2 regions of the Mumia sp. zg.B53 genome follow, and region 1 is predicted to be linked to the other one. Evidence: predicted binding sites of a transcription regulator. Region 1 holds the regulator's gene; the other holds the start of a gene.
What was found. The regulator LexA, encoded in region 1, represses DNA repair genes until DNA is damaged. The targets are predictions, from matches to a motif close to TCGAACANNTGTTCGA.
Positions count from the first base shown of each region.

Region 2: the regulator LexA is predicted to act here: its motif matches at 3,102-3,117, upstream of dinB (DNA polymerase IV).

Region 1 covers NZ_JAHWCK010000005.1:222,170-228,744, forward strand. The annotation lists gene KV102_RS17075 (ATP-dependent DNA helicase) at 1-1,730, shown strand, start outside; gene lexA (transcriptional repressor LexA) at 1,765-2,478, opposite strand; gene KV102_RS17085 (hypothetical protein) at 2,758-3,255, shown strand; gene KV102_RS17090 (serine hydrolase) at 3,265-4,101, opposite strand; gene KV102_RS17095 (SelT/SelW/SelH family protein) at 4,098-4,379, opposite strand; gene KV102_RS17100 (low specificity L-threonine aldolase) at 4,376-5,461, opposite strand; gene KV102_RS17105 (SRPBCC domain-containing protein) at 5,564-6,040, opposite strand; gene KV102_RS17110 (helix-turn-helix transcriptional regulator) at 6,069-6,422, opposite strand; gene KV102_RS17115 (DUF1330 domain-containing protein) at 6,568-6,575, shown strand, end outside.
Region 2 covers NZ_JAHWCK010000001.1:1,705,591-1,712,165, forward strand. The annotation lists gene KV102_RS08180 (aspartate kinase) at 1-44, shown strand, start outside; gene KV102_RS08185 (aspartate-semialdehyde dehydrogenase) at 64-1,101, shown strand; gene KV102_RS08190 (GNAT family N-acetyltransferase) at 1,103-1,642, shown strand; gene KV102_RS08195 (DUF1707 domain-containing protein) at 1,639-2,202, shown strand; gene KV102_RS08200 (glycerophosphodiester phosphodiesterase family protein) at 2,218-3,003, opposite strand; gene dinB (DNA polymerase IV) at 3,140-4,330, shown strand; gene KV102_RS08210 (acetoacetate--CoA ligase) at 4,500-6,506, opposite strand; gene KV102_RS08215 (alkyl/aryl-sulfatase) at 6,549-6,575, opposite strand, start outside.

The DNA of each region.
Region 1 (6,575 bases):
TCCTCGAGCGCACGCCGCGTGCCGCCGTGGTCAAAGGTCGCGGCAACTATGCGTGCCTCCACCGGATCCGCGAAGGAGCGCCCGACGACCAAGGTGTGCTCATCGAGGCACCGAGCGGGTCGCTCGGGGAGGAGGTCGTGACGCTCCGTGCCTGGGCAGAGGAGGAGTCCGACCGCGGAGGCGTCGGCGACCGGGACGCCGCGCCGTCGCACACCGAGCGGGCGTGGCGGCAGGTCAGCGTCCACGCGCGGGAGTGCCTCGGCGCGTCGCGCTGCCCGTACGCGATGGAGTGCTTCGCCGAGGCGGCCCGCGACCATGCGGCCGGCGCCGACCTCGTCGTGACCAACCACGCCCTGCTCGCGATCGACGCGATCGACGGGGTGCCCATGCTCCCTGAGTACGACACCGTGGTCATCGACGAGGCGCACGAGCTCGTCGCGCGGGTGACCCAGGCGTCGACCGCCGAGCTCGCCCCGCCATCGGTGGAGCGGGCGGCTCGCCGCGCCCGCTCGTACGTCCGTGGGCGCGAGGCCGATGACCTCGAGGACGCCTCGGACGCTCTCCGCGAGGCGCTGGAGGTGACGGCGCCCGGCCGGATCGCCTCGCCGTCGGACCAGCTGGCCGACGCGCTGAGCCTCGTGCGCGACGCCGCCCGGGACTGTCACTCGGCGATGCCGAAGGAGCCCAAGGACTCCGGCGACGGTGACGCCGCCCGGCAGCAGGCGAAGGCGATGGTCGACGACGTGCGCAAGGTCGCCGAGCGGATGGCCGCGGCCTCCGAGGCCGACGTGCTGTGGATGGCCGAGCGGGAGGGTGCCCGGGGTGGCAACGAGCTGCGGATCGCGCCTGTCGACGTCGCGCTCACGCTCCGCGACAAGCTGTTCGCCGAGAACACCGTCGTGCTGACGAGTGCGACGCTCAAGCTCGGCGGCGGATTCGACCCGGTGGCGCGCAGCGTCGGGCTGTGGGCGTCCGACCGTACGGAGGAGGGCGCGTCCGGCGGTCGCGGTGACAGCGGCGGGGACGATGACGGCGACGGGTCACCGGCGTCGTACGCCTGGCGTGCGATCGACGTCGGGTCGCCGTTCGACTACGCCAAGCAAGGCATGCTCTACGTCGCGCGGCATCTCCCTCCGCCGGGACGCGACGGGATGGGTGCCGCGGCCCTGGACGAGATCGTCGATCTGGTGCGAGCCGCCGGTGGGCGCACGCTCGGGCTGTTCTCGTCGCGGCGCGGCGCGGAGGCGGCTACCGAGGCCGTGCGCGAGCGGATGCCCGACGTCGAGGTTCTGTGTCAGGGTGACGCGCAGCTCCCCGAGCTGGCGAGGCGGTTCGTGGAGGACCCGCGCACGTGCCTGTTCGGCACGCTCAGCCTGTGGCAGGGGATCGACCTGCCGGGGGAGACGTGCCAGCTGGTGATCATCGACCGCATCCCGTTCCCCCGCCCGGACGACCCGTTGATGAGCGCGAGGCAGCGGCTCGTGGAGCGGCACGGCGGCAACGGCTTTATGCAGGTCGCCGCGACCCACGCCGCGCTCCTGCTGGCGCAGGGGTCGGGGCGCCTGATCCGACGCGCCGACGACAAGGGCGTCGTCGCCGTGCTCGACTCACGACTGGCCACCGCGCGGTACGGCAGCTTCTTGGCGTCCTCGATGCCGCCGATGTGGCGTACGGTCGACCGCGAGCTCGTGCTCGGCGCGCTGCGGCGCCTGGACGCCGGAGCGTCCTGAGTGCCGCAGCCGCTGACGGTCTCGCCTGCGCGGGTCAGACCCGCCGCATGACTGTCGTGACCTTGCCGAGGATGGTGGCGTCGGTGCCGTCGATCGGGTCGTACGCCGGGTTGTGCGGCAGGAGCCAGACCTTGCCGTCCTTGCGCTGGAGCGTCTTGACGGTGGCCTCTCCGTCGAGAAGGGCGGCGACGATCTCGCCGTTCTCCGCGGTCGGCTGCTGCCGGATCACGACGTAGTCTCCGTCGCAGATCGCCGCCTCGACCATCGAGTCGCCGCGCACCTCGAGCATGAAGAGCGTGCCCTCGCCGACCAGCGTGCGGGGGAGGGGCATGACCTCCTCGACGCGCTCCTCGGCGAGGATCGGGCCGCCGGCGGCGATCCGGCCGACCATGGGGACGAAGGCGGGCTCCGGGCGGGAGTCGCCCGCGCCCGTCTCGTCGAAGCCGAAGTCGACCGCGTCACCGATCGACCGGCGCGCCGCGAGGATGTCGGGCAGGAAGACCTCGATCGCGCGGGGGCGGTTGGGGTCGCGGCGGACGAAGCCGTTGCGCTCGAGCACCTTGAGCTGGTGAGCGACGGAGGAGACGCTGGCGAGACCGACGGCCGCGCCGATCTCGCGCATGCTCGGCGGATAGCCGCGTTGCTCGAGCGACTCGCGGATGATCTCGAGGACGCGGCGCTGACGCGGAGTCAGCCCGCTCGCGTCCGGCGGTCCGTCGGGGAGCTCGGAAACCTCGGCCTTCGTCATGGCCCTGACACTAGACCGCGGCGCCGGTGTGATCAAACATATGTTCGATCGTGTCGGCGTGTCGTGATGAAGTCGTCCTCAGGCGCCCATCTGGCGGACACGTCGAAAGCATGTTCGAACGGTCCTTCCAATTCTGTCGGTCGGTGTGATTAGGTTCGTACACATGTTCGATCGAACGCACGTTCGGCAACCCGCTCGGTTTCCGGTCCGGATGCACGAGCTGATCCGCCGCCTCGCTTCGGTCGGCAGACCGTACGAGTCCGAGAGATGGAGGACACGATGAGCACCGTCCGCAGCACCCTCGAGCGTCCCGTCGCCGACCGCACCGTCGTCGCGATCGACACGCCGCTGATGCGCTGCATCGAGCGGCACCCGGCGGGCCGGGGGATGCGCGGCGACCGTCGGTCCGCTCCGCGACCAGGCCCGCGGCCCGGGCCTCGGCCTCGTCGGCAGCAGCCGGCCGACCGCACCCGCGGTCGATCGGGCTACCGCCTGACCCGCCGTGGTCGGTTCGTCGTCTTCATCGCAGCCCTGATCGCGATCGCCGGCCTCACCGTGGCTCTGGGTGCGCGGGTCATCGCGACCTCGGAGCAGGCCGAGCCCGTCCCCAGTCGCGTGGTCACGCTCGAGCCAGGGCAGACCGTGTGGGACCTCGCCTCAGAGGCCAACCCCGAGGGTGACATCCGGTCTACCGTCAAGGACATCGCCGATCTCAACTCGTTGACGAGCGCGGGCGAGGTCACGGCAGGCGAGACGATCTACGTCCCGATCTACTGAGCCCAAGCCCTACTGGGTCGACACGCCGCGGTCGTCGGTGACCACCTCGCGCAGCCAGGTGCCCAGGGCGTTCATGGCGCGCAGGACGTGGTCGCGTACGGACGGCTCGGCACCGTCGCTCCACTCGGCGACGGCCGCGTAGGCGACGGTTCGGGCGGGACCCGAGACCGCTCCGGTGTCGGCTCGCACGTCGGAGGTCGTGCCGGTCTTGTTCCAGAGCACGATGCCGCGGTCCGGATCGGTGTGCGCGAGCGGATCCAGCCCGAAGGCGTTCGCGACCATGGAGAGATCGGTGTTCGCCGCGAGCCATCCGCTGACCCGTTCGCTGATCCCGGGCGAGAGGATCTCGCGACGGTGCAGACCCGCACAGAAGCCGGCCAGGTCGGTGGCGCAGCCGACCGACAGGGCCGGCGGGTGCTTCGGCCCACGGTCGTCGCGCACCCGGTCGAGGAGGCGGCTGCGCTGCATCCCGATGCGTTCCGCCGTGGCAGTCACGGTGTCGAGACCGAGACGACGAAGCAGGACGTTGGTCGCCAGGTTGTCACTCATCGCGCCGATCAGTGCACACACGTCGGTGACGGGCAGCGTGTCGGTGGCGAGCAGATGCCAGAGGCCCGAGTCGGCGACCCAGTCGTCGGCGGTGCGGCTGAGCTGCTCGGCGGGATCGATCCGCTCGGTCGCGATCCGGTGTGCCGCCTCGACGAGCAGCACGAGCTTGCCGATGCTCGCGGTGGGCAGCACCAGCTCCGGCTGGACGGCCGCGAGCACTTCGTCGCTGTCGGCATCACGCACCTCGAGGGACCAGCGGACGGCGTCGTCCGGGCGGGGGAGAGGCGGCTCGCTCATCGATCGCGGTCCGCGTGCCCGAGAGGTCGGTCCGGATCGATGTGGTCCCGGACCCGGCGCTTCAGCTCCGCCGCGTCCGGGAAGCCGCCATGGACGGCGCGGTCCCACACGACGTCGTCGTCGACCGTGATCCGGAAGACGCCTCCGGTCGTGGGCACGAGCGTCACCGAGCCGAGCTCGGTCCCGAACGTGCTCAGCAGCTCCTGGGCCATCCATCCCGCGCGAAGCAGCCACTGGCACAACGTGCAGTAGGTGATCTCGACGCGGGGCTGCGTCATCCGAACGCCTTGTGCAACGCCGTCAGGAATGCTGCGACGTCCTCCTCGGTGGTGTCCCACGAGCACATCCACCGAGACTCGACGAGGTCCGGGTGGGATCCCGCGCGCCAGTCGTAGAACGGGTGCTCGACCCGTACCGCGTCGGCAACCGCCCGCGGAAGCGTGGCGAAGACGACGTTGGCCTGGGTCGGGTTCGCGACGTGCAGCAGCGGCGCCCCCGACTCGTGTACACGTCCGTCCCGTGCGAGCTCGTCGGCCAACGCGTCGACGCCGGCGCGCAGCTGCGTCGCCCGGGCGTTGGCTGCGGTCGCGTTCGCGAGCCAGAGATCGCGCTCCGGATCGAGGAGTGTGGCGAGCTGCGCGGAGACGTACCGCATCTTCGACGTCAGCTGCATCGACATCTTGCGGATGAACTCGATCCCGTGGACTGCGCCCGGGTTCAGGACGACCACCGCCTCGCCGAGGAGGATGCCGTTCTTCGTGCCGCCGAACGACAGCACGTCGACGCCGAGGTCGGTGGTGAGCGCGCGGAGCGAGAGGCCGAGGTGCGCGGCGGCGTTCGCGATCCGTGCCCCGTCGACGTGGACGCTCATCCCATAGGCGTGTGCGGTGTCCACCAGGCCACGGACCTCGTCGGCCGAGTAGACGGTGCCGAGCTCGGTGGACTGCGTCAGCGACACGGCCAGCGGCTGTGCGCGGTGCGGGTCGCCGAGGTTGATCGTGTACTCGCCGAAGGACTGCGGGACCATCTTGCCGTCCGGCGCGGCGACCGGGAGCAGCTTGATGCCGGCGACACGCTCGGGGGCGCCGTTCTCGTCGGTGTGGAGGTGCGCGACGTCGGTGACGATCGCCGATCCCCAGCGGGGGAGGAGAGCACCGAGGGAGACGACGTTGGCGCCGGTGCCGTTGAACACGGGATACGCCTGGGCCTGGTCGCCGAAGTGGTGCCGTACGAGCTCGGTGAGTCGTGCCGTCCACCGGTCCTCGCCGTAGGAGACCGCGTGCCCGTCGTTCGCCGCAGCGATCGCCTCGAGGATCGCGGGATGGGCGGGGGCGTAGTTGTCTGATGCGAACGCTGCCACGTCCGCCAGCCTAGTGCCGCCGCCCGCTTTCCCGATGTGACGGGTTGTGCACCGAATCTTCTGCGGAAAGGGTGCGGAACCCATCACATCGGGGGCGGAGTCTCAGGAGTCGGCGAGGAGCTTCTCGAGGCGGACGAAGCCCTCCTCCATCCCGCCCTCCATGCCGGACTCGACCATCCCGTCGCGGTCCTCGACCGAGGCGAACGCGCTGATAGCGTCCATCCGGGTCCGGCCGTCGCCGAGGTCGGTGAAGCGGAGGGTCTCCAGCGACACGTGACCGGGCATCCCTTCGAACTCGAACGTGCGCGTGATGCCGTTCTCGACCGAGGGCTCACCGTGGTAGACGCCTCGGAACACGTACTCGTTGCCGTCGGGCTCCCTCTGGAGCCAGCGCCAGCGGCCGCCGTCGCGGACCTCGTTGACGATGATCTCGGTCTCGAGCCTGTCGGGGCCGAGCCACTTCTTCTGCCACTCGTCGTCGACGTTGGCGTGGAACAGACGCTGGGGCGTCGTGGTGAACGTCCGGCTGAACTCGATGGTCGAGGTGCCGGGCGTTGCCGTGACTGTGAGGTCGGACATGGTTCCCCCTGAGGGTCTCGGTGATCGGTCAGGACGTGGCAGACGGTGGCTCGGAGTCGATGGCGTCGGCCTCGGCGAGGAGTGCGTCCAGGCGGGCGAAGCTGTCCTCCCAGTACGCGCGGTAGTCGGCGATCCAGTCGGTCGCCTCCTTCAGCGGTGCCGCCTCGAGGTGGCTGAGCCGCATGGTCCCCTGCTGCGTACGAGACACCAGGCCAGCCCGCTCGAGGACCCTGAGGTGCCGCGACACCGCCGGCTGCGACATCGCGAACATCGAGGTGAGCTCGTTGACGCTGGCGTCACCGTGGGCGAGCCGCCCGAGGATCGCGCGGCGGGTCGGGTCCGCGAGGGCCCCGAACACGGCGTCCAGCTCGTCGTCCGTCATTCGCCATAACCAATCTGTTTTATAACTGATTGGTTTTAGAGTGCGCCCAGTCGCGCCAGATGTCAACCCCATGACCTCAGAGGTCATCGACTCGTGCCCGTCCCGTCAAGCAGGCTCGGAGCCTCACCTACCGAGAGGATCACTGATGACTGC
Region 2 (6,575 bases), on a different contig from region 1:
CCCACGAGGTCGAGGCCGTCGTCTACGGCGGCACCGGTCGCTAGGCACGAGGAGCACACCACCATGGCCCACGGACTGAAGATCGGCGTCGTCGGCGCGACCGGCCAGGTCGGCGGCGTGATGCGCACGCTGCTCCAGGAGCGCGCGTTCCCGATCGACGAGATCCGCTTCTTCGCCTCGGCGCGCTCGGCGGGCACGACGCTGTCCTTCGCCGGACGCGACGTCGTCGTCGAGGACACGGCGACCGCCGACCCGACGGGCCTCGATGTGGCCGTGTTCTCGGCCGGTGCCACCATGTCGCGGGTCCAGGCACCGCGCTTCGCCGCGGCCGGGGTGACGGTCATCGACAACTCGTCGGCCTGGCGCAAGGACCCCGAGGTTCCGCTGGTCGTCTCCGAGGTCAACCCGGAGGCCATCGAGCAGGCGGTCAAGGGCATCATCGCCAACCCGAACTGCACCACGATGGCCGCGATGCCGGTGCTGAAGCCGCTGCACGACGAGGCGGGACTGGTGCGTCTCGTGGCCAGCACCTACCAGGCCGTGTCGGGGTCGGGACTCGGTGGCGTCGAGGAGCTCGCGACGCAGGCCGAGAAGGTCGTCGCCGGTGCTCGCGCGCTGACCTACGACGGCTCGGCGCTGGACTTCCCCGAGCCGCAGAAGTACGTCGCTCCGATCGCGTTCAACGTGCTGCCGATGGCCGGCTCGGTCGTGGACGACGGCAGCGAGGAGACAGACGAGGAGCAGAAGCTGCGCAACGAGTCGCGCAAGATCCTGGGCCTCCCCGACCTGCGCGTGTCCGGCACGTGCGTGCGCGTGCCGGTGTTCACCGGCCACTCCCTGTCGCTCAACGTGGAGTTCGCCGACGCGATCACCCCCGGCCGGGCGCGGGCGCTTCTCGCCGAGGCGCCCGGGGTTCAGCTCGTCGACGTGCCGACGCCGCTGCAGGCCGCCGGTGCCGACCCGAGCCTCGTCGGACGGATCCGCCAGGACTCCAGCGTCGACGGTGAGCGCGGTCTCGTGCTCTTCGTCAGCAACGACAACCTGCGCAAGGGCGCGGCTCTCAACACCATCCAGATCGCTGAGCTGATCGCGGCACGCTGACGTGCCGGTCGTCGTCCGGCCTCGCGACCCCAGGGACGTCGACGCGCTCGTGGCGGTGCTGGCGGTCGTGCACGAGCACGACCGCTATCCCATCGTCGGCGCGCACGTCGAGCCCGGGTGGATCCTCGAGCCCGACGGCCCTGCCTGGGTGGCCGAGCTCGACGGAGCGGTGGTCGGTCAGGTGGCCCTGCAGTCCGGCGCCGACCCGGTCGCGGCCGAGGCGCTCGGGGTCGGTCCGGCCGAGGCGCTGACGCTCGCCCGGTTCTTCGTGGACCCGGCCGCGAGGGGCACGGGAGCCGCCCGATCGCTGCTGGACGCCGTCGAGTCGTACGCCCGGGAGGCAAGGCGGCCTCTGGCTCTCGAGGTCGTCGCGCACAACGAGGCGGCGCGGACGCTCTACGCCGGCCGGGGCTGGACCCCTCTCGGGCCGTATGCGGCCCGCTGGTTCGGCGACGACGGGCCGGTGTTCGAGGCCCACCGGTTCGTCCTTCCGACCGCGGGCGCACCGCGCCCCCGCGATGTGGAACGATCGGCCACGTGAGCGAGATCAGTCCGACCGGAGATCCCTGGAGCCGCTTCTCTCGAGATCCGCGTGACCCTGCGGTCTCGGCCCTGCGCACCGGTGACGTCGACCGCGCCGTCCTGACCGACGTCCTCGGCGAGGCCTTCTCCGACGGACGGCTCACCCGTGAGGAGTACGACGAGCGTGCGGACGAGGCAGTCCGGGCGCGTACGTACGGTGACTTCCTCCCGCTGATGCAGGACCTTGTTCCCACCAGCGGAGCCGCGGCGCCCCCGGTGCGCCGTGGCGACACCCCGGACCTTCAGCGTGCCGCGGTGAAGGCGTACGAGCGCAAGCGTCGTGACTCGTGGGTCGAGGCCGTGACGATCACCCTGATCTGCACCGGCATCTGGCTGGCGATCAGCCTCGCCGGCGGCGGGTTCGACCCTCACTTCCCGTGGCCGATCATCGTCGCGGTGATCGCGTTCGCCGACTCCATCGAGACGACGGCGAGCCGGGAGAAATACATCGAGAAGGAGCGCGCGAAGCTCGAGCGCAAGGCGCGCAAGCAGGAGCGCAAGGAGCTTCCGGGCTCCTGATCGGGTGCCTGTGCCTCACACCGACGCTGACGCGTCGACCCGCGTACGGAGCAGGTCCAGCGCCCGCTGCGGGCGGTCGGTGATGATGCCCTCGACCCCGGCATCGGCCGCCCGCAGGATCGCCGCCGGCGCGTTGGCCGTCCAGACGTAGGTCTCGAGCCCCGCGAGCTGGGCACGACGGACGTACGCCGAGGTGACCGCTCCGTGCCAGGGGTTGACGGCGTCAGCCCAGGCCTCGAGCCTGGGCTGACGGGGCGTGGAGTGGACCAGGAGCCCGCGCGGGACCTCCGGAAGCAGGCGCCCGAGCTCCCGGAGCGCTGGTGCGTGGAAGCTCTGCGCCGTCACCGACACCCCGGGCGAGAAGCAGCGCAGGACCTCCGCGACCGCGCCGACGAGCCGGGGTTGCGTCTCGGGGTTCTTGATCTCGGCGAGGAGCGCGACGCCGGTGGCGCGGAGCGCGTCGAGCACCTGCTCCAGCGTCGGGACCGGCTCTCCGGCGAACGCGGCACCACGCCCGGAGCCTGCGTCGAGGCGCCGTACCTCGTCGTCGGTGAAGGTCCAGACGGGGTCGTGGGCGCGACCGGGGTGGCGCCGAGCGACGTCGGTGGTGCGCGCGAGCGTCGGGTCGTGGACGACGACGGGCGTGCCGTCCCGGGTGGACTGGACGTCGATCTCGACCGCGTCGACGCCGATCGCCACTGCTGCGGCGACAGCGGCGAGCGTGTTCTCCGGCGCGACGGCGTGGGCGCCCCGGTGGGCGACCACGCGCGGGCGGCGCATCGTGGTGATCTGCTCGTTCATGCTGCGAGCGTCGTCCGGACCGATGGAGCGCGGGCGAGAACGAGGTGGACACGGGGTGAACGGACGCTGAGGTGTTGTCCGAGTTGGCGGCGTAGGATACGAACATGCGTTCGATCGATGCTGTGGTGGGAGGGCGGTGAACGGCGACGCCACCATCCTCCACGCCGACCTCGACTCGTTCTTCGCGTCGGTCGAGCAGCGCGACGACCCTTCCCTCCGCGGCCGGCCGGTCCTCGTCGGCGGGGGTGTGGTCGTCGCCGCGAGCTACGAGGCCAAGGCGTACGGCGTGCGGACACCGATGGGCATCGTCGAGGCCAAGTCCCTGTGCCCGGGCGCGATCGTGGCGTCGCCACGCTTCGAGGCGTACTCGGCCGCCAGCAAGGCCGTCTTCGAGCTGTTCCGCGACACCACCCCGCTGGTCGACCCGATCTCGATCGACGAGGCGTTCCTCGAGGTCGGTGGGCTGGCGCGGCTCGTCGGGTCACCGGAGTCGATCGGGGCTCGGCTGCGCGCACGGGTCCGCGACGAGGTCGGGCTGCCGATCACGGTCGGGATCGCGCGCACCAAGTTCCTCGCCAAGATCGCCAGCGCCCACGCCAAGCCCGACGGCTTGCTCGTCGTGCCGGTCGACGGTGAGCAGGCGTTCCTGCATCCGCTGCCGGTCGAGCGGATGTGGGGGGTCGGGGCCAAGACCGGCGCGAAGCTGCGGGCCCGCGGCATCGAGCGGATCGGAGAGCTCGCGGCAGTGCCGCCGCACGCGCTGTCGGCGTACGTCGGTCGGGCGGCGGCGTACCATCTGCACGCCCTCGCCAACGGGCAGGACCCGCGTCCCGTCGAGACAGGGAGACGACGACGATCAGTCGGGGCGCAGCGTGCGCTGGGACGGCGGCCGAAGTCCATGTCCGACATCGACGCGGCGCTCGCGGGTCTCGTCGACCGCGTAGCGCGACGGATGCGCAAGGCGGAGCGAGAGGGGCGGACGGTCACGTTGCGGCTTCGCTTCGACGACTTCACGCGCGCGACCCGCTCGCACACGCTTCCTCGACCGACCGCGCGGACCGAGCGGCTGCTGCTCGTGGCGCGGTCGTTGCTCGACATGGCTGCGCCGATGATCGCCGAGCGTGGGTGCACGCTGGTCGGCGTGGCCGTGAGCGGGTTCGATGCCGACACGGGCGTCCAGCTCGAGCTGCCGTTCGGGGAGCCCGACACGGCGACGCTCGATCTGGCGCTCGACGACGTGCGGGAACGGTACGGCTCGTCGGCGGTCCTGCGGGGCTCGCTCGTACGGCGCGGCGAAGGCCTCGCGATGCCGACCCTCCCCGACTGACCCCTCCCTTCCTCCGCTCGCGGGTCACTCTCTTCCGCTCGCGGGTCACCGTCGGGTGTTCCCGGGTCACTGTCGTGCGCTCGCGGGTCACCGGGACTGACCCGCGGGCGCCAGGGACTGACCCGCGGGCGCCAGAGAGTGACCCGCGAGCGGAAGGGAAGGGGCGGGGTCAGGCGTCGCCGCGCAGGCCTTCGTACGCCTCGAGGGTCTCCGGGTTCTGCAACGCACCGCGGGCGGCCGCGTCGTCGATCGCCGTCCCGCGCAGGATCTTCTTCACCGGCACCTCGAGCTTCTTGCCCGACAGCGTGCGCGGCACCCCGGGCACCTGGTGGATCACGTCCGGCACGTGCCGCGGCGACAGCTGCGAACGCAGGGCGCCGGCGATGGTGCGCTGCATCGCCTCGTCCAGCTCCAGTCCCTCGGCCAGTACGACGAAGAGCAGCAGCTCCCCGGCGCCACCCTCGGCGTCCTCCAGGTGTACGACGAGACTGTCGGTGACCTCGTCCAAGCCCTCGACCACGGAGTAGAACTCGGCCGTCCCGAGGCGCACCCCGCCGCGGTTGAGGGTCGCGTCGCTGCGCCCCGTGATCGTGCACGAGCCGTCGGCGCGGATCGTGATCCAGTCACCGTGACGCCAGACGCCGGGGAAGTCCTCGAAGTACGCGGCGTGGTAGCGCGATCCGTCGTCGTCACCCCAGAACCCGATCGGCATGGACGGCATCGGCTCGGTGATCACGAGCTCCCCGAGCTCGTCGACGACCGGGCGGCCGTCGATGTCGTACGCGGCGATGGCGACGCCCAGGTTGGGCCCGGAGATCTCGCCGGCGTACACGGGGAGCATCGGGTTCGCGCCCACGAACCCGGTGCACACGTCCGTGCCGCCGGAGAGCGAGCCGAGGTGGACGTCGCCCCCGACCGCCTCGTACACCCACCGAAACCCCTCGACCGGCAGCGGCGCGCCCGTCGACCCGACACCGCGCAGCCGCGACAGGTCGGCGACGTCCTTCGGCACCAGCCCCTCCTTGCGGCACTGGAGCAGGAACGGCGCGCTCGTCCCGAAGTAGGTGATGCCGAGCTCGTCGCTCATCCGCCACAACGACCCGAGGTCGGGGTGCGCGAGGTTGCCGTCGTACATCACGACGGTCGCGCCCGACAGCAGCCCCGAGACGAGCAGGTTCCACATCATCCAGCCGGTGGTGGAGAACCAGAAGAAGACGTCCTCCGGGCCGAGGCCGAGCTCGAGCGCCACGGACTTCGTGTGCTCGACGGTGATGCCGCCGTGGCCGTGGACGATCGGCTTGGGCAGTCCGGTCGTGCCGGACGAGAACAGCAGATAGAGGGGGTGGTCGAACGGTACGCGGTCGAACGCGAGCTCGGCCGGCTCCGCCACCAGGTCCGCCCACGTCACGGAGTCGGCGGGTGCCGCCGCCTCCGGGTCGAGGTACGGCAGCCACACCGTCGCGCGCAACGACGGCAGCGCCGCCCGGATCGCGGCGACCTCGTCGCGCCGGTCGACCGCCTTCGTGCCGTAGCGGTAGCCGTCGACCGCGAGCATCACGGTCGGCTCGATCTGCCCCCAGCGGTCGATCACGCTCCGCGTCCCGAACTCGGGTGCGCAGGACGAGAAGATCGCGCCGAGGCTCGCTGCGGCGAGCAGCAGGACGAGCGTCTCGGGCACGTTGGGGGCGTACGCCACCACCCTGTCGCCGCGGGTGATCCCGAGGCGTACGAGGCCCGTTCGTGCCCGAGCGACCGCGTCTCTCAGCTCGGCCGCCGTGTACGTCACGTCGTCGCGCGACTGCGACCGTGCGACTACGACGACATCGTCGTCGGCCCGTCCGGGCATCTGCAGCATGGCCTCGGCGTAGTTCAGCGCGACGCCGGGGAACCACGTACGGCCAGGCACCGGCGGCGCGCCGTCGGCGGCGGGCACGAGCGCGACGGCCGGGTCATCCTCCGCGCCGTCGACCGTCCCGGGGATCGCGAAGTACGTCCAGATCGAACGCCAGAACGCGTCCTGGTCGTCGACCGACCAGGCGTGCAGGGCGCGGGCGTCGGCGAGCGGCGGACCTCCGTGGGACTCGGCCCAGTCCATGAAGGCGCCGATGCGCGTCGTACGGCGCGCGTCGGGCGCGGGCTCCCAGAGGACCTCGTGCGTCACCTGCGGTGTGAACATGGCGACACCCTAGACGGCGTGGAGCACGGCCTCCCACGCGTGTCACGGCTCGACGACGGCGAACCTCGG